DNA from 4 places in the Pseudomonas sp. Soil_N_39 genome. Region 3 is predicted to be linked to each of the others. Evidence: predicted binding sites of a transcription regulator. Region 3 holds the regulator's gene; each other region holds the start of a gene.
What was found. The regulator sigma-54, encoded in region 3, starts transcription at its own class of promoters, with help from an activator protein. The targets are predictions, from matches to a motif close to ANTGGCATNNANNTTGCTNT.
Positions count from the first base shown of each region.

Region 1 (5,247 bases), on a different contig from region 3:
GTCACCGCGGCCGGGGAAACCTTGACGTTCTGGCCGATCACGATGGTGCCGGTGCGCGAATTGATGATGACTTTCGCCACCGCCTGGCCCGGATCGACTTCGAGGTTTTCCAGGATCGACAGGTAGTCGACCCGCTGGCTCGGATCCAGGGGTGCGGTGACGCGGATCGAGCCACCGTCGATGGCCTGGGCCACGCCTGGGCCGAGCATGTCGTTGATCTTGTCGACGATGCGCTTGGCTGTGGTGAAGTCGGAACGGTTGAGGTTCAGCGTCAGGCTGTTGCCTTGATTGAAACCACTCGGCACCGCACGTTCCACCGACGCACCACCCGGGATGCGACCGGCCGACGGAACGTTGACGGTGATCTTCGAACCATCGCGCCCCTCGGCATCGAAACCGCCCACCACCAGGTTGCCCTGGGCGATGGCATAGACGTTGCCGTCGATACCCTTGAGCGGTGTCAGCAGCAAGGTGCCGCCGCGCAGGCTCTTGGAGTTACCGATGGACGAGACAGTGATATCCACCTGCTGGCCAGGCTTGGCGAACGCCGGCAGGTCGGCACTGATCGACACCGCTGCGACGTTCTTCAACTGCACGTTGCCGGAACCGGCCGGCACCTTGATGCCGAACTGCGACAACATGTTGTTGAAGGTCTGCAGGGTGAACGGGGTCTGGGTGGTCTGGTCACCGGTGCCGTTGAGGCCCACGACCAGGCCGTAGCCGATCAACTGGTTGGAGCGCACGCCGGAAATGCTGGCGATGTCCTTCAGGCGCTCGGCCTGAGCGGCAAAGGCTGCGGACATCATCAGGGCACCGATCAACAGCTGCTTAAGATTCAACTGGGCCACCTAGAAAGGGAACTTCGGGCTGAGGAAGAAACGGTCGAACCAGCCTGGCTGACTCGCATCGGCAAAGGCACCGGTGCCCGAATAGGTGATGCGCGCATCGGCCACACGGGTGGACGAAACGGTGTTGTCGGTGGCGATGTCGTCAGCGCGAACCATGCCGGCGATGCGCACCAGTTCGTCACCGGTGTTGAGGGTCAGCCACTTCTCGCCGCGCACGACGATGATGCCGTTGGGCAGCACATCGGCGACGGTCACGGTAATCGAACCGGTCAGGCTGTTGCTCTGGCCGGACTTGCTGTCGCCCTTGGTGGCCCGGTCGGAGCCATAGCCGGCGTTGAGGCTCAGGTCACCGCCACCGATCGGGTTGTTGGTGGTCAGGCTGGAGCCGAACAACGACGTCAGGCCGACGCTGGTCTGGCTGGTCTTGTCCATTTGCGAATTGGCGTTCTTGCTGGCCTGGGTCCGCTCGTTCAGGGTGATGGTGATGATGTCACCGACCCGGAAAGCCTTGCGGTCGCTGTACAGGTTCTGCTCGAAGCCGGCCTGGTAGATCGAGCCATTGTTGGCGGCAGCCGGCAACGGCGTGCGCGGCAACACCGGAGCGTAATACGGGTCATTGGGCCTGGGTGTCGGGGCGACACAGCCCGCGAGTGCGGTGATCCCACTCAGTGCCAGAACAGATACGAAGCGTTTCATGACCCTACCTCTTGGTGTTGCAGGCGACCCTGGGGCCGCCCTGTCTACGTGATGACGGACGTTGCGACGTGATTACAGATTCTGCGTAACGAACGAGAGCATCTGGTCGGCGGTGGAGATCACCTTGGAGTTCATCTCGTAGGCGCGCTGGGTGGTGATCATGTTGACCATCTCCTCAACGGTGCTCACGTTGGAGGTTTCCAGGGTGTTCTGCAGCGTGGTGCCGAAACCGTTCAGGCCCGGGGTGCCGACTTGCGGCGCGCCACTGGCGGCGGTTTCCAGGAACAGGTTGTTGCCCACCGCTTGCAGGCCGGCCGGGTTGATGAAGTCGGCGGTCTGCAGGTTGCCGATCACCTGTGCGGCCGGGTTGCCCGCAATGGTGATGGACACGGTGCCGTCGCGGCCCACGGTAAAGGTCTGGGCATCGTTCGGAATGATGATCGCCGGCTCCAGGGCGAAACCGCTGGCGTTGACGATCTGGCCGTTGGAGTCGAGGTGGAATGTACCGTCGCGAGTGTAGGACGTGGTGCCGTCCGGCTGCAGGATCTGGAAGAAACCGCGACCGTCGATGGCCATGTCCAGCGGTTGCTCGGTGGTCTGCAGGCTGCCGGCGTTGAAGTTTTTCTGGGTGCCGACAATGCGTACACCGGTACCCACTTGCAGGCCCGACGGCAGTTCGCTGTCCTGGGTCGACTGGGCGCCAGGTTGGCGTTTTACCTGATACAGCAGGTCCTGGAACTCGGCGCGATCACGTTTGAAACCCGTGGTCGAAACGTTCGCCAAGTTGTTGGAAATGGTCGTCAGGTTGGTGTCCTGGGCGGACAGACCTGTTTTGGCAACCCATAGAGCCGGAAGCATTCGATTCTCCTCGTACGCCTGTTTTTCGGCGCAGCGCTGTAATTAATAGTTAGATCTGCAAGACCCGAGCCATGGCTTCATCGCCTTCTTTGGCGGTGTTCATCATCTTGACGTGGAGCTCGAACTGCTTGGCCAGGGCCAGCACCGAAGTCATTTCATCCACGGCGTTGACGTTGCTCGCCTCCTGGAAACCCGATACCAACTGCACGTTGGCATCGATGGGCGCCGGCTGGCCGTCCTTGGTACGGATCGTGCCGTCCAGGGTCTTGGTCATGTTCTTGAGGTCCGGGTTGACCAGCTTGATGCGGTCGACTTCAGCCATCACCCGCGGGCCTTCACCCATGGCGCGAATGCTGATGGTGCCGTCCTGGCCGATTTCGATTTTCTGCTCCGGCGGCACAGCGATCGGACCGCCGTTGCCCATCACCGGCATGCCGTTGCCGGCCCGCAGCACGCCCAGGGCGTCAACATTGAGACTGCCGGTGCGCACGTAGCTTTCACCGCCGTCAGGATTCTGCACCGCCATCCAGCCCGGCCCGCTCACCGCCACGTCGAGGTCGCGACCGGTTTGAACCAGCGCACCCGGGGTGAAATCAGTGGCAGGCCGTTCGGACAAGGCAAACGCCCGCGCCGGAAAGCTGTCGCCGAACACCGGCATCGAGCGCGCCTGCTCCAGGTCTTTCTGAAAGCCATTGGTGGAAATGTTCGCCAGGTTGTTGGCATGGGCCCGCTGCGCCAGTGCGTTCTGGCTGGCGCCGGTCATTGCCACATAAAGGTACTTGTCCACTGTCGTTCCTCTGCATGCCGGACGTTTGCCGCCCACTGCTGTGTTGCACAGCCTTAAGCAATTTGCAGACCAACTTTTTTCTGGCGGGCCCAGGCCCTTGAAACAAAGGGCTCTGGGGATTAGGAGGGCAGTGCCGAGTTGTATCGAAGACGAAAAACCGGCGGTGTCATGCCGCTAAGTGGCAAGGGCTGCCAAAGCACTGCCGAGCACATCGACCACGCGGTCTTGTTGATCCTTGGATAGACCGAGCCACATCGGCAAACGCAGCAGCCGCTCGGAATAACCGTCGGTAATTTCCATTGAGCCATGAACACGCCCATAGCGCGCGCCGCCGGGGGATGAATGCAGCGGCACGTAATGGAACACCGCATAGATCGCGTGGCTCTTGAGCGTCTCGAGGACAACCTGGCGCTCCACGCCAGGGGCGAGGAGTACGTAATACATGTGCGCATTGTGCTGGCAATGTTCAGGAACGATCGGACGACGCAGCAACCCTTGCTGCTCAAGCCCCGCCAAAGCGGCATGGTAGTGGTCCCAGACCGCCAGGCGGCGGCTGGTGATGGCTTGCGCCTCTTCCAACTGGGCCCAAAGGAAGGCTGCCGTCATTTCTCCGGGCAGAAAGGAGGATCCCACCTCTTGCCAAGTGTATTTGTCCACCTCGCCCCTGAAGAATCGACTGCGATCGGTGCCTTTTTCCCGAATGATCTCGGCGCGCAGTGCCATGGCAGGCTCATTGGCCAGCAACGCCCCGCCCTCCCCCGAGATCACGTTCTTGGTTTCGTGAAAACTGAATGCGCCAAGGTCGCCAATACTGCCCAAGGCTCGGCCCTTGTAGGTTGACATCACCCCTTGCGCGGCGTCCTCGACCACCGCCAGCCCATGCTTGCGCGCAATAGCCAGGATAGTGTCCATTTCGCAGGCCACGCCGGCGTAATGGACGGGCACGATCGCCTTGGTCCGTGACGTGATCGCCGCCTCGATCAGGCGCTCGTCCAGGTTCAGGGTATCAGGACGTACATCGACGAAAACCGGCACCGCGCCGCGCAACACAAAGGCGTTGGCCGTGGAAACGAAGGTATAGGAAGGCAGGATGATTTCGTCGCCAGGCTGGATGTCCAGCAGCAGAGCGGCCATTTCCAGCGCAGCGGTACAGGAGTGAGTGAGCAATGCCTTGTTGCACCCCGTGTGGGACTCCAGCCAGCGGTGGCACTGCTTGGTGAACGGGCCATCACCGGCGAGCATGTTGCCGAACTTGGCCTGGGCAATGTAATCCAGTTCCTTGCCAGTCATATACGGGCGATTGAAGAGTATCGTTTCTTTGCTCATTGCAAACTTCCCAGGGGAGGCATGGTCATGGGTGGCGCACAGCACAAAACTTCAAACCGCACTGATCCGCCCGCCTATCTGACTGCCGATATCAAGATTTTCATAAAAGTACGGGGTAAACCCGGCGTTCTTCATGGCCTGTTGGGTTTCACCAATCGCGTATGCAACCCGGTGCAGATTGAAGGTTTCACCGTCCCAGGTCGCAAAGCCTGCCCGGGGATCGCCATCACGTGGCTGGCCGACGGAACCGGGGTTGCAATAGACCTTGTCCTCCCCGCTCCACAAGTACTGGACGTGGGTATGGCCTGAGGCGAAATAGCGGCCAGGCAACGGCGCGAAATACGCTTGCGAGGGTCGTACGTATTCGTCCAGCGGATCGTTCCAGCCGCCATGGACGATGCTTAATTCATGCAGGGTCGAGCGCTCCGGGAGCGATCCCAGCCAGGCCAGATTCTGCGAAGTGATGACGCCCTGTTGATAATCCAGGCAGGCATTGGCGCTATTGGAACGAGGGCAGCGCTCATTCTTCGCCAGGTACCAATCATGATTGCCCATCACGGAGAAAATGTTTCGTTCGCGCAGGGCCTCGCAACACTCATTGACCTGGCTGTAATAACCCGCCGTGTCACCCAGGCAGATAATCCGCGAGACACCCAGCTCATCCAGCTTGGCAAGCACTGTCCGCAAGGCGCTGTAATTGCCATGTACGTCAGAAATGATCCCGATCATAGA
Region 1 is NZ_JBDGLI010000005.1:113,233-118,479, reverse strand. It holds gene AC3A5O_RS09825 (flagellar basal body P-ring protein FlgI) at 1-806, opposite strand, end outside; gene flgH (flagellar basal body L-ring protein FlgH) at 849-1,544, opposite strand; gene flgG (flagellar basal-body rod protein FlgG) at 1,617-2,402, opposite strand; gene AC3A5O_RS09810 (flagellar basal body rod protein FlgF) at 2,452-3,189, opposite strand; gene rffA (dTDP-4-amino-4,6-dideoxygalactose transaminase) at 3,364-4,515, opposite strand; gene AC3A5O_RS09800 (metallophosphoesterase family protein) at 4,567-5,244, opposite strand; gene AC3A5O_RS09795 (ATP-grasp domain-containing protein) at 5,225-5,247, opposite strand, start outside.
Region 1: a site for sigma-54 is predicted at 3,244-3,263, ahead of AC3A5O_RS09810 (flagellar basal body rod protein FlgF). Genes of this name have one in related genera too.

Region 2 (5,247 bases), on a different contig from region 3:
GATGGTCTTGGCGTTCGCCTGATAGTTGCTCTGGGCCTTGATCAGCTCGACCAGTTCGTTGGTCAGGTTGACGTTTGACTCTTCCAGGGAGTTGGAGACGATCGAACCGAGGGTGCCGGTTTGTGGAGCATCGTAGCCTGGGATACCCGAGGCGAAGGTTTCCTTCCAGCTGGTGCCGCCTACTGGCTGCAGGCCTTGCTCGTTGGTAAAGCTGGCGAGGGCGAGCTGGCCGATCGGCTTGGTCTGGTTGTTGCTGAAGTTGGCCAGCAAGACGCCGCTGCCGTCGATGGTCAGGTTGGTGATCTGGCCAGTGGCGTAGCCGTTCTGGGCCGGAATCGAGCGGGCGGTGTCGGCGTTGAATTGGGTCGTGTTGGCCATGGAAATCGTAATAGTCGACGAGCCCGCGCCATTAGCGGTCCATGTACCATTGGTCACAGTGCCTGGGACCCAGCCAACCAGGTTCAGATCATTGCTGATGGTTGGCGGGGGTGTCGGAACAGTCGGTGGAACGGTCGGCGGAACCGGGGTGCTGACTTGGGTTAGCCTGCCGTTCGAGTCGAATGTCATCGTCGAAGGAACTGGAGCGTTCGGAGCAACCGGCGCGCTGCCATTGAGGTTACGACCATCAATCAAGGTATAGACGTTCCAAGTATTGCCGGCAGTCTTGACCATGTACTGGTCCATGGAGTGCTGGTTGCCCTGGGTGTCATAGACCGGAGTAGTGAACTGCTTGGTGAACGTGGCCGTGTCGGCCGGATTGAACGCCACAGTGATCGGCGTCGCCGTCGAGTTCAGGTTGATGGTCGACGAAACCAGGCTGGTGGCTTGCGGCGGCAGGTTCGAGGTGTCGATGCGCAGGTCGGTCAGGATACCGTTCTGGATCTTGCCGTTGGCATCCACGCCATAGCCTTGCAGGCGGGCCGTGCCATCACTGTTGGTGATGAAGCCTTCCTTGTCGGTCTTGAAGGTACCGGCACGGGTGTAGCTCAGGGAGCCGTCGTTGCTCAGGACAAAGAAGCCCTGGCCCTGGATGCCCATGTCCAGCACGTTGCCGGTGTTGTTCACGTCACCCTGGCCGAACTGCTGGGAAACGTTGGCCAGGCGCACGCCGTTGCCGACGGTCTTGCTGCCCGAGCCCAGCTTGGTAGCCGAATAGACGTCTTCGAATTCCGCGCGGGACGATTTGAAACCGGTGGTCGCCACGTTGGCGATGTTGTTGCCGGTCACGTCCAGCTGTTTGTTGGCTGCATAGAGACCGCTAAGGCCGATGTTAAAAGACATGTTGACTCCTTTTGCCGGTTAGTCGGCTCTACATACCAATAGTTTGTACTTTGGACAGGGCAATGCTGCCCAGCCCGGCCAGGTTGAGCATCAGCTCACCGCCCGTCTGGCTGATCGTCACGCTGCTGACCGTGGCCGGCAGGTTAGTGATCAGCGACGTGGCCTTGCCGTCGATGGTGGTCGAAGCGGCGAAGGTGTAGGTGCCCGATTCAACGACCGCGCCCGCGTCGTTCTTGCCATCCCAGATGAAGGCGGAGTTGCCGGCCTTCTGGCTGCCCAGGTCGATGGTGCGAACGGTCTTGCCGTCCTTGTCCACGATCTTGACGGCAACAGAGGACACCGATGTCGGCACCACCACCGTGCCGTTGAGGCTCTTGGAGGTATCGACCACAGCCTTGTCACCTGGGGCAATGACCGAGCGACCCACCAGTGACGAGGCCTGCAAGGCCTGGGACGAGTTGTAGTTGCCGGCAATGCCGCTCACCGTCTGGTTGAGGGTGGTGATGCCTTCCAGGCTGCTGAACTGCGCCAACTGGGCAACGAACTCGCCGTTATCCTGTGGCTCCAGCGGGTTCTGGTTTTTCAGCTGGGTCACGAGCAACTGCAGGAACGCATCCTTGCCCAACTCCTTCTTGCCGGTCGCCATGCCCGTCACCGTACCCAGGGTATCGGTGGTGGTGTTGGTCTTGACCGAGGAGTTGGCCAGAATCTCGTTGAGACTCAAACCGCTGGTAGTGTTGGTAACGCTCATGTGACTCGCCCCTTATCACTGACCGAGGGTCAGGACCTTCTGCATCATGGCTTTGGCGGTGTTCATCATTTCGGCGTTGGTCTGGAACGAACGACTGGCGGAAATCATGTCGGCCATTTCTTCGACGACGTTGACGTTCGGGTAGTAGACATAACCCTTGGCGTCCGCGGCCGGATGGTTTGGCTCATAACGTGCTTCAAGGTTGCTCTGGTCTTCGACCACGCCAAGCACCTGTACGCCCTGCCCGGCCGCTTCCTGGTCCTGGAACAGCGAGTCGCTGCCGCCGGACTGGCCGCCCTGGAACATGGTGGCGAATACCGGGTGGCGAGCGCGGTAGGTCTGGTCGATGCTCGACGAAACGGTCTCGGCGTTGGCGATGTTACTGGCGACGGTGTTCAGGCGAGTGGTCTGGGCACTCATGGCACTGCCGGCGATGTTGAATACGCTCGCAATCGACATGGCTTACTCTCCGCGCAGGGCCGATACCAGCCCTTTGAATTTGCTGTTGAGCAGGGTGAAGCTGGCCTGGAAGTTCACGGAGTTTTCCGCGTAGTTGGACTGTTCCAGTTGAGCGTCCACGGTGTTCTGGTCGATCGAAGGCTGCATCGGCGTGCGATACATCAGCGACTCATCGCCATTGCCCAAGCCTTCGGCTTCGATATGACGACTGTTGGTCATGTTCAAGGCGAAATGGCCGTTCTTGGCTTTCTCGTTCTGCTCGGCGAGCACTTTGGAGAAGTCCAGATCCCGAGCCTTGTAGTTCGGGGTATCGGCGTTGGCGATGTTGTTGGCCAGGACTTCGGCACGTTGGGCGCGGAAGCCCAGGGCCTTTTCGTGGATACCGAGCGCTTTATCGAAGCTGATGCTCATGTCGGAAACCTTTGGGTGACCAGAATGTACGTACGACGGCTAAAGCAAGCGTCGTGCCACTTTCAAAAACCCCATAAACCGGGGCTTTGCGGGCACCGGCAAGGCGGCAATGCCAGAAAAGCGGCAATCGGTTTCCGCCGGCTGCCGCTTTTCTGCCGCTTTCACCCAGGCAATGAAGATCAAATGTGGGAGCGAGCTTGCTCGCGATGGCGGTGTGTCAGTCAAAATTGAATCGTCTGCCTATCGCGAGCAAGCTCGCTCCCACAGGAGGCTGTGGTGTACTGGAAAAAACTGGCAGGCAAAAAAACGGGAGCCCCGTGGGACTCCCGCTTTTTTTGACAACCCAAGCCAATCACTTCGCCTGGTAGATGATCCCCGGGCTGCACTGGACCATCTGGTAATGATCCGGCAAACCGTTCAACGCCTCGGAGGCGCCGAGGAACAGGTAGCCGCCCGGCTTGAGCGTGCCGTGGATGCGCAGCAGGATGTCCTTCTTCACTTCGGCGGAGAAGTAGATCAGCACGTTACGGCAAAACACGATGTCGAACTTGCCCAGGCTGGCGTAGCTGTCCAGCAGGTTGAACGAGCGGAACTCCACCCGGCTCTTGATCGGCGCCTTGACCACCCATTTGCCCGGCCCTTTGGGGTCGAAGTAGCGTTGCAGGCGGTCCGGCGACAAGCCACGGCCGATGGCCAGGCTGTCGTACTCGCCGGTCTTGCAGTTATTGAGCATGGTCCCGGACAGGTCGGTGGCGACGATCTGCACGCCGCCTTTCAACTGGCCGAGGTTGGAGCGTTCGAACTCATCGATGGACATCGACAGCGAATAGGGTTCCTGCCCCGACGAACAGGCCGCCGACCAGATCCGTAGGCGCTGGCCCGGGCTGGCCTTGATGGCGGCCGGCAGCACTTTGTTCTTCAGCACCTCGAACGGATAGGTGTCACGAAACCATAGGGTTTCGTTGGTAGTCATGGCATCCACCACCATCTCGCGCAAGCCACTGCGCGGCTGGGTCTGGATACGCTGCACCAGCTCGCCCAATGACTTGAGGCCCTGTTGCTCCATCAACTTATTGAGACGGCTCGACACCAGGTATTGCTTGTTTTCACCAAGCAAGATGCCACAGGCTTTTTCCAGGAAGACCCGGAACTGTTCGAAATCCAAATTACCCGTAGACAAGATACCGCCTCTTTCATCGTGTTGACTTGCCGGGCGCACAACGCGCCCGACCTTCTACTTTATTCTGCTGCTTTGATCCGTTCGACGACCCGGGACGCCAGGTCATCGGGGCGGAATTTTGCCAGGAAATCGTCGGCACCGACCTTCTTGACCATCGCCTGGTTGAAAACACCAGACAACGAAGTATGCAAGATGATGTGCAGCTTTTGCATGCGCGGATCGCTGCGGATTTCCGAGGTCAGGGTGTAGCCGTCCATTTCCGGCATCTCGATGTCGGAGATCATCATCAGGAATTCTTCCTCAGGCTTCTTGCCCTCGTCGACCAGCTTGCGCAGGTAATCCAGCGCCTGTCGCCCGTCGTTCAACGCCACCACCTCGACGCCGACCGTTTGCAGGCAACGGGTCACCTGCTTGCGGGCCACCGAAGAATCATCGACGGTCAACACTCGCAGCGAAATCGCCTTGTGCTGGGTCTCGGCATCCACCACCCCCACGGAAATCGCTTCCGGCGTGGGCGCCACTTCGGCGAGGATTTTCTCCACGTCGATGATTTCCACCAACTGGTTATCGACCCGGGTCACCGCCGTCAGGTAGTGATCGCGGCCGGTGCCCTTGGGCGGTGGATGGATCTCTTCCCAGTTCATGTTGACGATGCGCTCCACCGAGCGCACCAGGAACCCCTGGGTCTTGGTGTTGTACTCGGTGATGATCACAAACGGATTGCTCTGGTCCAGCAACCGACCGGAGCCGGTCGCCATCGCCAGGTCGAGAATCGGAATGGTCGCACCGCGGATATTGGCCACACCGCACACGACGGGGCTGGACTTGGGCATCAGGGTCAGCTTGGGGCATTGCAGCACCTCGCGAACCTTGAATACGTTGATCCCGTACATTTGTTGGCCGTCGAGACGGAACAACAACAGCTCCAGGCGATTCTGACCGACCAGCTGAGTGCGCTGGTTTACCGAATCCATTACTCCCGCCATGCCCTGACTCCTACCTAACGCTAATGTGTCCGACGCGCATTCATCACTAAACGGCACGGGGCTTGCTATTGAACCGGCATGAACGCACAAACGACATTTTCTCGACGCCTGACCACTCACTGCCGCCACTGGCTCGGTGCACTGCTGGCTGCCTGCCTGTTCACTTCGGGCAGTCCTGC
Region 2 is NZ_JBDGLI010000003.1:417,534-422,780, reverse strand. It holds gene flgE (flagellar hook protein FlgE) at 1-1,281, opposite strand, end outside; gene flgD (flagellar hook assembly protein FlgD) at 1,310-2,032, opposite strand; gene flgC (flagellar basal body rod protein FlgC) at 2,048-2,491, opposite strand; gene flgB (flagellar basal body rod protein FlgB) at 2,495-2,902, opposite strand; gene cheR (protein-glutamate O-methyltransferase CheR) at 3,255-4,082, opposite strand; gene AC3A5O_RS06680 (chemotaxis protein CheV) at 4,142-5,068, opposite strand; gene flgA (flagellar basal body P-ring formation chaperone FlgA) at 5,147-5,247, shown strand, end outside.
Region 2: a site for sigma-54 is predicted at 2,944-2,963, ahead of flgB (flagellar basal body rod protein FlgB). Genes of this name have one in related genera too.

Region 3 (5,247 bases):
AGCGATTCGCTGCTGGGCTTCGGTGCCGGGGTGATGCTTGCCGCCACGGCGTTTTCGTTGATCGTGCCGGGCATTGCCGCGGCCGAGCAGTTGGGGCTCACGCCTTGGGCCGCCAGCGGCCTTATCTGTGTCGGGATTATGTCGGGGGCGTTCGGGCTGTATCTGGTGGACCGCAAGGTCTCGGCCAGCCCCGAAAGGATGGTGGTGGCACCAGGACGTCCGATCATTGCGCCGCGGATCTGGTTGTTCGTGTTTGCCATCATCGCCCACAACATTCCGGAAGGCATGGCGGTGGGCGTATCGGCGGGTGGCGGCATGCCGGATGCCGACAGCCTGGCGATGGGCATCGCTTTGCAGGATGTCCCCGAAGGGTTGGTGATCGCGCTGGTGCTGGCCGCGGCGGGCATGTCGCGGGTCAAGGCGTTCCTGATTGGCGCGGCGTCAGGGCTGGTCGAGCCGGTGTTCGCGCTGTTGTGCGCCTGGTTGGTGAGCCTGGCCGAGATGCTCTTGCCCCTGGGCCTGGCGTTGGCGGCCGGGGCGATGTTGCTGGTGGTGACCCACGAGGTCATTCCCGAATCCCGCCGCAATGGTCACGAGAAACTGGCGAGCCTGGGGTTGTTGGTGGGGTTCTGTCTGATGATGGTGCTGGATACGGCGTTGGGCTGACGGCGAAGGGCGCGAATCCACACCTGTAGTGAGATTTATCTGTGGGAGCAAGGCTTGCCCGCGATGCAGGCGCCGCGATTGTGCAGGTTATCCGCGTTATCGTTCATCGCGAGCAAGCTTTGCTCCCACAAAAAATCCCTTTGCCACAACTGGCTCGACTCGAGTCTTGGGGCCGTTATTCGCCTTCGTCGAAGTATCTGTTGATCAGGTCAACCAGGGCCTCCATCGCTTCCTGCGCTTTCTCCCCTTCAGTGCTCAGGTGAATCTTGGTGCCCTTGCCGGCCGCGAGCATCATCATTGCCATGATGCTTTTACCGTCGACCGTGGACTCTGGCGTACGCCCAACCCTGATCGTGGTATCCGGAAAACTCCCCGCCACACCTACAAATTTTGCCGACGCCCGGGCATGCAAACCCAGCTTGTTGATGATTTCAATTTCCTGAGCAGGCATCGCGATGTGAATCCTTTAGCTGAGGTCGCGGTGGCGAACCTGGACATTCTTCAGGGATTGTTGCAGGAGCTGACCCAGGCGTTCGGTCAGGTAGACGGAGCGGTGATGACCGCCGGTACAGCCGATGGCGATCGTGACATAGGCGCGGTTGCTCGCGGCAAAGCGGGGGAGCCATTTGAGCAGGTAGCTGGAGATGTCCTGGTACATTTCCTCGACATCCGGCTGTGCGGCCAGGTAGTCGATCACCGGTTGATCAAGCCCGGACTGCTCACGCAATTCCGGTTTCCAATACGGGTTGGGCAGGCAACGCACATCGAACACCAGGTCGGCGTCTACCGGCATGCCACGCTTGAAGCCGAACGATTCCACCAGGAACGCCGTGCCCGGCTCCGGTTGGTTCAGCAGGCGCAGCTTGATCGTGTCACGCAACTGGTACAGGTTCAGGTGCGTGGTGTTGACCTTCAGGTCCGCCAGGTCGGCGATCGGCCCCAACAGCTGGCTTTCATCCTCGATGGCTTCGGCCAGGGAGCGGTTGGCGTTGCTCAGGGGGTGACGCCGACGGGTTTCGGAAAAACGCTTGAGCAGCGTCTCCTCATCGGCATCCAGGTACAGCACGTCGCACTGGATATGCCGGCTGCGCACTTCTTCGAGCAGTTCAGGAAAACGCGACAGGTGGCTCGGCAGGTTGCGCGCATCGATGGACACCGCCACCAGCGGCTGCGCCAGCTCGGTGTGGATCAGGGCACGTTCGGCCAGTTCCGGCAGCAGGCCGGCGGGCAGGTTGTCGATGCAATAGTAGCCGCTGTCCTCAAGCACGTTGAGGGCCGTGCTTTTACCGGAGCCGGAGCGGCCACTGACGATGATCATGCGCATGTTTAATGACCGTTCTGCTCGTCCAGGACCACCTGGTACAAAGCTTCGTTACTCGGCGCGCTGCGCAGTTTTTCGCGCACTTCCTTGCGGTCCAGCATGCTGGCTATCTGGCGCAGCAGCTCAAGATGCGCATCGGTCGCCGCTTCCGGAACCAGCAATACAAACAGCAGGTCGACCGGAGCGCCGTCGATGGCGTCGAAATCTATGGGGGTATCAAGGTGCAACAACGCGCTGATCGGCGCGGCACAACCCTTGAGACGGCAGTGAGGAATGGCGATGCCGTTGCCAAAACCGGTGGAACCGAGTTTTTCACGGGCAACCAGGGCCTCGAAGACGTCTTGCATTCCCAGATCCGGCACCTCGCGGTGGATCAGGTTGGCAATTTGTTCGAGGGCTTTCTTTTTACTGCCGCCCGGCGCGTTCACTTGGGAACGGCCGGGGGTCAGGATGGTTTCTAGTCGGATCATGGATTGGGGGGGTTAACGACCGGTCGCGCCCTGGAGGAGGCTCTGGGTCTTTTCCTTATGCTTTTTGAGTTGGCGATCCAGCTTGTCGGTCAGCAGGTCAATCGCGGCATACATGTCTGTGTGCTCTGCGTTGGCAACCACTTCTCCGCCGGGGATATGCAGCGTGGCTTCGATTTTCTGCAGCAGCTTCTCGACGTTCATCGTGACTTGCACGTTGGTGATCTTGTCGAAATGCCTCTCCAATCGGTCGAGTTTTTCGCCGATGTAGGTGCGCAGGGGTTCGGTCACTTCCAGTTGGTGTCCACTGATGTTGACTTGCATACAGCTTCTCCTTCGTTGCCAGTGCATAAAGCGGCAGGCAGAAATGCCTGCCACTGGAACGCTGTGGCGTGGCCTGTTACATCAGCCGCTTGCGTTCGCTCGAAGGCGCGATCCCGAGGGATTCGCGGTACTTGGCGACGGTACGGCGGGCCACCTGAATGCCTTGTGCCTCCAGTAAACCAGCGATCTTGCTGTCACTCAACGGCTTTTTCTGATTTTCCGCGGCCACCAGTTTTTTGATGATCGCGCGGATGGCCGTGGACGAGCATTCGCCGCCTTCGGAGGTGCTGACATGGCTGGAGAAAAAGTATTTCAATTCATAGATGCCCCGGGGGGTATGCATGAATTTCTGGGTGGTCACCCGGGAAATCGTCGATTCGTGCATGCCCACCGCTTCGGCAATGTCATGCAGGACCAATGGTTTCATCGCTTCATCGCCGTACTCCAGGAAGCCTCGCTGGTGCTCGACGATCTGGGTGGCTACTTTCATCAGGGTTTCGTTGCGGCTTTGCAGGCTCTTGATGAACCAGCGGGCTTCCTGCAACTGGTTGCGCATGAAGGTGTTATCGGCGCTGGTGTCGGCGCGCTTGACGAAACCGGCGTACTGGGCATTGACCCGCAGCTTGGGCACCGACTCCTGGTTGAGCTCCACCAGCCAGCGATCGTTGTGCTTGCGCACGATCACGTCGGGGACCACGTACTCAGGCTCGGTGGATTCGATCTGCGAGCCGGGGCGGGGGTTGAGGCTCTGCACCAGCTCGATGACCTGGCGCAGTTCATCTTCCTTGAGCTTCATGCGACGCATCAATTGGCTGTAGTCGCGACCGCCCAGCAGGTCGATGTAATCGGTGACCAGTCGCTTGGCTTCGGCCAGCCATGGCGTCTTGGCGGATAACTGGCGCAATTGCAGCAACAGGCACTCGCCCAGGTTGCGGGCGCCGATGCCGGCCGGTTCGAATTGCTGGATGCGATGGAGAACGGCTTCGATCTCGTCCAGCTCGATGTCGAGCTCGGGGTCGAAGGCTTCGAGGATTTCCTCGAGGGTCTCGTCCAGGTAGCCCTGGTTGTTGATGCAATCGATCAGCGTCACGGCGATCAGGCGATCGGTGTCGGACATCGGCGCCAGGTTCAGTTGCCACAACAGGTGGCTTTGCAGGCTCTCACCGGCAGAGGTGCGGGTGGTGAAGTCCCACTCGTCGTCATCGCTGCTGGGCAGGCTGCTGGCGCTGGTCTGGTAGACATCTTCCCAGGCCGTGTCCACGGGCAGCTCGTTGGGAATGCGTTCGTTCCATTCGCCATCCTCGAGGTTGTCCACCGTCGGGGCGGCTTCCTGGTAGGACGGTTCCGGGATCTCGGTGTTGGGCTTCTGCTCGACGTTGTCGGCCAGCGGGTCTGTGTTATCGAAGTCGTCGCCTTCTTCCTGGCGTTCGAGCATCGGATTGGACTCCAGGGCCTCCTGGATTTCCTGTTGCAGGTCCAGGGTCGACAATTGGAGCAGGCGGATGGCCTGTTGCAGCTGCGGTGTCATCGTCAGCTGCTGGCCCATTCTCAAGACTAGCGATGGTTTCATGGCAGGGGCTTAACACCTTATTCGCCGGCGCACATGCGCCATCCACTACAGGGCGCCGGAGCGCCAAACTTAAGCAAATTATATGCCTGAAACTGAAGTGTTTGCCTAGAGCGTCGCCATAATAAAATTAAACGACGCCCGGGCAATTCGCCAGACACGTGTGCTTACAGGCGGAACTCATGGCCCAGGTACACTTCCTTGACCAGGTCATTGGCCAGGATCGCGGCGGAGTCACCTTCGGCGATCAATTGGCCGTCATTGACAATGTAGGCGGTTTCGCAGATGTCCAGGGTCTCGCGCACGTTGTGGTCGGTGATCAGCACACCGATACCCTTGGCCTTGAGGTGATGGATGATCTGCTTGATGTCGCCCACCGAAATCGGGTCCACGCCGGCGAACGGTTCGTCGAGCAGGATGAACTTCGGTGCGGTGGCCAGGGCGCGGGCGATTTCCACACGACGCCGTTCACCACCCGACAGGCTCATGCCTAGGTTGTCGCGAATGTGGCTGATGTGGAATTCCTGTAGCAGGCTTTCCAGTTCCTGGCGACGGCCGGCCTTGTCGAGTTCCTTGCGGGTCTCGAGGATCGCCATGATGTTGTCGGCTACCGACAGTTTGCGGAAGATCGACGCTTCTTGCGGCAAATAGCCGATACCCGCCTTCGCCCGGCCGTGCATCGGCTGGTGGCTGACATCCAGGTCGTCGATCAACACGCGCCCCTGATCGGCCTGGACCAGGCCGACGATCATGTAGAAGCAAGTGGTCTTGCCCGCGCCGTTAGGGCCGAGCAGGCCAACGATCTGGCCGCTGTCGATGGACAGGCTGACATCACGCACGACTTGACGGCTCTTGTAGCTCTTGGCCAAGTGCTGAGCTTTCAGAGTTGCCATTACTGGGCC
Region 3 is NZ_JBDGLI010000012.1:11,148-16,394, reverse strand. It holds gene AC3A5O_RS18355 (ZIP family metal transporter) at 1-666, shown strand, start outside; gene AC3A5O_RS18350 (HPr family phosphocarrier protein) at 842-1,117, opposite strand; gene rapZ (RNase adapter RapZ) at 1,133-1,990, opposite strand; gene ptsN (PTS IIA-like nitrogen regulatory protein PtsN) at 1,993-2,457, opposite strand; gene hpf (ribosome hibernation-promoting factor, HPF/YfiA family) at 2,470-2,778, opposite strand; gene AC3A5O_RS18330 (RNA polymerase factor sigma-54) at 2,855-4,348, opposite strand; gene lptB (LPS export ABC transporter ATP-binding protein) at 4,513-5,238, opposite strand; gene lptA (lipopolysaccharide transport periplasmic protein LptA) at 5,238-5,247, opposite strand, start outside.

Region 4 (5,247 bases), on a different contig from region 3:
CGTGTACTTCATCGACGCCAGCCTCGGCCAGGCTGAAAGCGATGGCCGGGTGATTACCCCTATGCATCTGGATGCCGAATAAGATGAAACCGTGCTACAGGCTCAGCCTGGGTCTGTTGCTCGCCGCCGGTCAGGTATCGGCTGCCGACACGTTGCGCTGCGGCAGCCAGTTGATCAGCGTCGGCGACCGCTCCAGTGAAGTGCTGCAAAAGTGCGGGCAGCCCGCGGCACGGGATGACCTGGGCTACAAGCGCAGTGTCAATCGCCGGGAGGAATACCCGGTGGAAGAATGGACCTACGGCCCCAACAGCGGCATGTACCAGTACCTGCGTTTCGAGGGGAATCGGCTGGTGCAGATCACCAGCAAGCGGGGGCGCTGAATGTACCGCCGCCATCGCGAGCAAGCTCGCTCCCACATTTGATCGCATTGCTTCCGGCAGAACTCGATCCCCTGGGGGAACAGGCTTGATCGCTTTCTTCTGAAAGAACTCGATCCCTGGGGGAACAGGCTTGATCGCTTTCTTCTGAAAGAACTCGATCCCTGTGGGAGCGAGCTTGCTCGCGATAAGGACAACCCGGTTTCCCCGGCCGGACCGCACACTCTTCCCTCCCCAGAATAGAACAGGCCCCCGGCACGAATGCCGGGGGCCTGTAATGGCCACGTCCGTGTGGCCTTTCGCATGAACTCCAAAGCAACGGCAAGCGTATGACTCAGCCCGCTTACCGTGCCTTCTCCCGGTCCAGGCGAGAAGTCTTAGCCTTACTCGGCTTTCAGGCCGTCAGCCGATACGGCCTTGACGCCTTTGATTTTCTTGGCGATCGCCACGGCGGTGTCTTTTTGTGCATCAGTGACTTTGGTCATCGAAGACAGGGACACAACACCTTTATTGGTTTCGACTTTGATGTCGCTGCCAGGAATGCCTTTTTCGGTGACCAGGTCAGCTTTGACCTTGGTGGTGATCCAGGTATCGGAAACGTCTTCCTTGGCCTCTGTCACTTCGCCCGCAGCCAGCATCATTGGCGCCTGAGTTGCTTGAGTGGTCTCGGCGAATGCGCTAGCCATGGTCAGGGTCAGTGCGGTAGCAGCGGCGGCAGTGATAGCGAACTTCTTCATACGAGTAACTCCTGTTTTTCTCAAAAACTGCCGGAGGTGGATCCCGGCAGGGTTATCAGGAGTAGTGCGAAGGCTGTGCCAGTTTTGAAACATTTATAAATTTCTTATAAATCAGCAGGTTAAGCGAAGCGGTTGTTTTCGTGATCATGCAAAATGCATGACCTGGCGATTTTCAACATGCAAGTTGCGGGTTTCGCTCGCCCGCTAAGCTTCTGAATTACTGAACATTTCCAACGCCCAATAAAAAGCCCCGGTGTTTAAGCGGGGCCGAGTCAACAGGGATCGTTTATGGACCCGCGGCGGCACCGGTACAGCCAGCTGGCAAGAATTCTTGAGCGGCAGTAGAGGCACAGGTCCAGACCCCTGCGGCAGATCGACTGAGCGTGATGGTTCTGCCGAGCACCGGAGCAGGTGCATTAAGGAGGGTGCAAGCGATCGTGCCTACTCCATCGTTGGCCGTCCCCGACGCTGTGAGTGTGCAGTTGCTGGTGGGTGATGTGCCACCAATGTTGGCCAGCGTAGGGCTCGTCCCCTGATTCATGACATCTTCGAACGCCACTCTTAATGCACTGATTTCCGCCAGCCCGGCCGTCGCCTTGGCTCGCGCTTGGTACCTGGAGTACTGCGGCAACGCGAATGTCGCCAGAATGCCGATGATCGCCACGACGATCAGCAGCTCGATCAGCGTAAAACCCTTTTGCTTATTCATAGACATCTCCCATGCATGAGTCGAAATCTCATGACCTGAAACGGCCATTGCAGGGCACATGCCAACCCTCAAGCCCTATCAATAAAGGGGTTTGAACCCGCACAACGGCGGCGTCCTACCTCCACAACCGCACTATCTGACGTTTTTTGTCACCCTGGCCCGCTGGTTTGGCGTCGATGCTTGACTAGGCTATAAGTCATGAACTGTCCGCGTCCGGTATCCCCATGAATGACATCGCCCTCAGCGGCCTGACCAAGCAATTGGTGCTGGCCGAACTGATCACCGAGCAAAGTGCGCAACAGGCGTATCAACAGGCGCAACGCAGCCGCATCCCCCTGGTCAGCTACCTGGTGCAGAACAAACTGGTCCAGAGCCGTCAGGTCGCGGAAATTGCCTCGGAGCATTTCGGCGTCGCCCTGCTGGACCTCAACAGCCTGGACAAAGAAGCCCAGCCCACCGGCCTGGTCAGCGAAAAACTGGTGCGCCAGCACCATGCCCTGCCGCTGTGGCGACGCGGCAACAAACTGTTCGTGGGCATCTCCGACCCGACTAATCACCAGGCCATCAATGACATCCAGTTCAGCACCGGCCTGACCACCGAAGCCATCCTGGTGGAGGACGATAAACTCAGCGACGCCATCGAGAAATTCTTCGAATCCACAAGTACGGGCCTGGAAGGCATGGGCGATGCCGACCTCGACGGCCTGGACATCGAATCGATCGACGACACCAAGCAGGATTCCATCGGCGGCCAGGACACCGACGACGCGCCCGTGGTGCGTTTCGTCAACAAGATGCTGCTGGACGCGATCAAGGGCGGCTCTTCCGACCTGCACTTCGAGCCTTACGAAAAAATCTACCGGGTGCGGGTGCGCACCGACGGCATGCTGCGGGAAGTGGCCCGGCCGCCGATCCAACTGGCGACCCGTATTGCCGCCCGCCTGAAGGTCATGGCCAGCCTGGATATTTCCGAGCGGCGCAAACCCCAGGACGGCCGATTGAAAATGCGCCTGTCGAAAACCAAGTCCATCGACTTCCGGGTCAACACCCTGCCGACGCTCTGGGGCGAAAAAGTGGTAATCCGGATCCTCGACCCGTCCAGTGCGCAAATGGGCATCGATGCCCTGGGCTATGAACCGGATCAGAAAGACCTGTACATGGCCGCCCTCAAGCAACCACAAGGGCTGATCCTGGTCACCGGACCGACCGGCTCGGGCAAGACCGTATCGCTGTACACCGGGCTGAATATCCTCAACACCGTGGACATCAACATTTCCACCGCCGAAGACCCGGTGGAGATCAACATGGAAGGCATCAACCAGGTCAACGTGAACCCGCGCCAGGGGCTGGACTTCGCCCAGGCCCTGCGCTCGTTCCTGCGCCAGGACCCGGATGTGATCATGGTCGGCGAGATCCGCGACCTGGAAACCGCCGAAATCGCCATCAAGGCCGCCCAGACCGGGCACCTGGTGCTCTCCACCTTGCACACCAACAGCGCCGCCGAAACCCTGATCCGCTTGCAGAACATGGGCATTCCGGGGTTCAACATCGCCACCGCCGTGCACCTGATCATCGCCCAGCGGCTGGCGCGCAAGCTGTGCAACCACTGCAAGAAGGCCATCGAGGTTCCCGAGGAAACCTTGCTCAAGGAAGGTTTCCCCCGGGAACGCATCGGCACATTCACGATCTATGAGCCGGTCGGTTGCGAACAGTGCAACCACGGCTACAAAGGGCGCGTGGGGGTTTACGAAGTGGTCAAGAACACGCCCGAGCTGCAACGGTTGATCATGGCCGAGGGCAACTCGCTGGAAATCGATCTGCAAATGCGCAAGGACGGCTTCAATGACCTGCGCACATCGGGGCTGCTCAAAGTGATGCAGGGCGTCACCAGCCTCGAAGAAATCAACCGGGTCACCAAGGATTGAGCATGGCGGTCAAGGCAGTAAAAACCGACGTCTATACGTGGGAAGGCAAAGACCGCAAAGGCGCGAAAATGACCGGCGAGCTGACGGGCCAGAGCCCAGCCCTGGTCAAGGCACAACTGCGCAAGCAAGGCATCAACCCGGAGAAGGTGCGCAAGAAATCCACCTCGATATTCAGCAAGGGCAAGCGCATCAAGCCGCTGGACATCGCCCTCTTCACCCGCCAGATGGCCACGATGCTCAAGGCTGGCGTGCCGCTGTTGCAGGCGTTCGACATCATCGGCGAAGGCTTCGACAACGCCAACATGCGCAAGCTGGTGGACCAGGTGAAGCAGGAAGTCGCCGCCGGCAACAGCTTCGCCGCCTCGCTGCGCAAATGCCCGCAATATTTCGACGAGCTGTACTGCAACCTGGTGGACGCCGGCGAACAGGCCGGTGCGTTGGACACCCTGCTGGACCGGGTGGCGACTTACAAGGAAAAGAGCGAAGCCCTCAAGGCCAAGATCAAGAAAGCCATGACCTACCCCACGGCAGTGATACTCGTCGCAGCGGTGGTCACCGGCATCCTGCTGGTCAAGGTGGTGCCGCAGTTCGAATCAGTCTTCTCCGGGTTCGGGGCGCAGCTGCCGGCTTTCACGGTGATGGTCATCGGCCTGTCGGAATTCATGCAGCAATGGTGGTGGATGTTGCTTGGCGCCTTGGTGGGGACGTTCTTCGGGGTGAAATATGCCCTCAAGCGGTCCCAGGCGTTTCGTGACTGGCGAGACAAGTGGCTGCTCAAGCTCCCCTTGATCGGCACCTTGATGTACAAGTCTGCGGTGGCGCGCTTCGCCCGCACGCTCTCGACGACATTCGCCGCTGGCGTGCCGCTGGTCGAAGCCCTCGATTCGGTATCGGGCGCCACCGGCAACGTGGTGTTCAAGCGCGCCGTGCAGCGCATCCGCCAGGACGTCTCCACCGGCATGCAGTTGAATTTTTCCATGCGCGCCTCAGGCATCTTTCCGAACCTGGCCATCCAGATGACCGCCATCGGCGAGGAATCCGGCGCGCTGGACGACATGCTCGACAAGGTGGCGAGCTTTTATGAGGCCGAAGTGGACAATCTGGTGGACAACCTCACCAGCCTGATGGAACCCTTCATCATGGTGATCCTGGGGGTCGTCGTCGGTGGCCTGGTGGTTGCCATGTACCTGCCCATCTTTCAACTCGGCTCTGCGATCTGACATGCCCCTGAGCGAATTTTTCGTGCTGTATCCCGTGGCTTTTGTGCTCGTTGCGGCATTGCTCGGCCTGATCATCGGCAGCTTCCTCAACGTGCTGGTGTGGCGCCTGCCAAAGATGCTCAACCGCGAATGGCGCCTGCAAGCCCACGAGCTGCTAGGCCTGCCCGCCGAAACCCCGGGCCCGGTCTACAACCTCATGCTGCCCCATTCCCAGTGCCCGCACTGCGGCCATCGCATCCGCGCCTGGGAGAACATTCCGCTATTGAGCTACCTGATGCT
Region 4 is NZ_JBDGLI010000021.1:38,918-44,164, forward strand. It holds gene AC3A5O_RS24455 (DUF748 domain-containing protein) at 1-82, shown strand, start outside; gene AC3A5O_RS24460 (DUF2845 domain-containing protein) at 84-380, shown strand; gene AC3A5O_RS24465 (BON domain-containing protein) at 761-1,114, opposite strand; gene AC3A5O_RS24470 (pilin) at 1,401-1,823, opposite strand; gene pilB (type IV-A pilus assembly ATPase PilB) at 2,048-3,748, shown strand; gene AC3A5O_RS24480 (type II secretion system F family protein) at 3,751-4,968, shown strand; gene AC3A5O_RS24485 (prepilin peptidase) at 4,970-5,247, shown strand, end outside.
Region 4: a site for sigma-54 is predicted at 1,870-1,889, ahead of AC3A5O_RS24470 (pilin). Genes of this name have one in related genera too.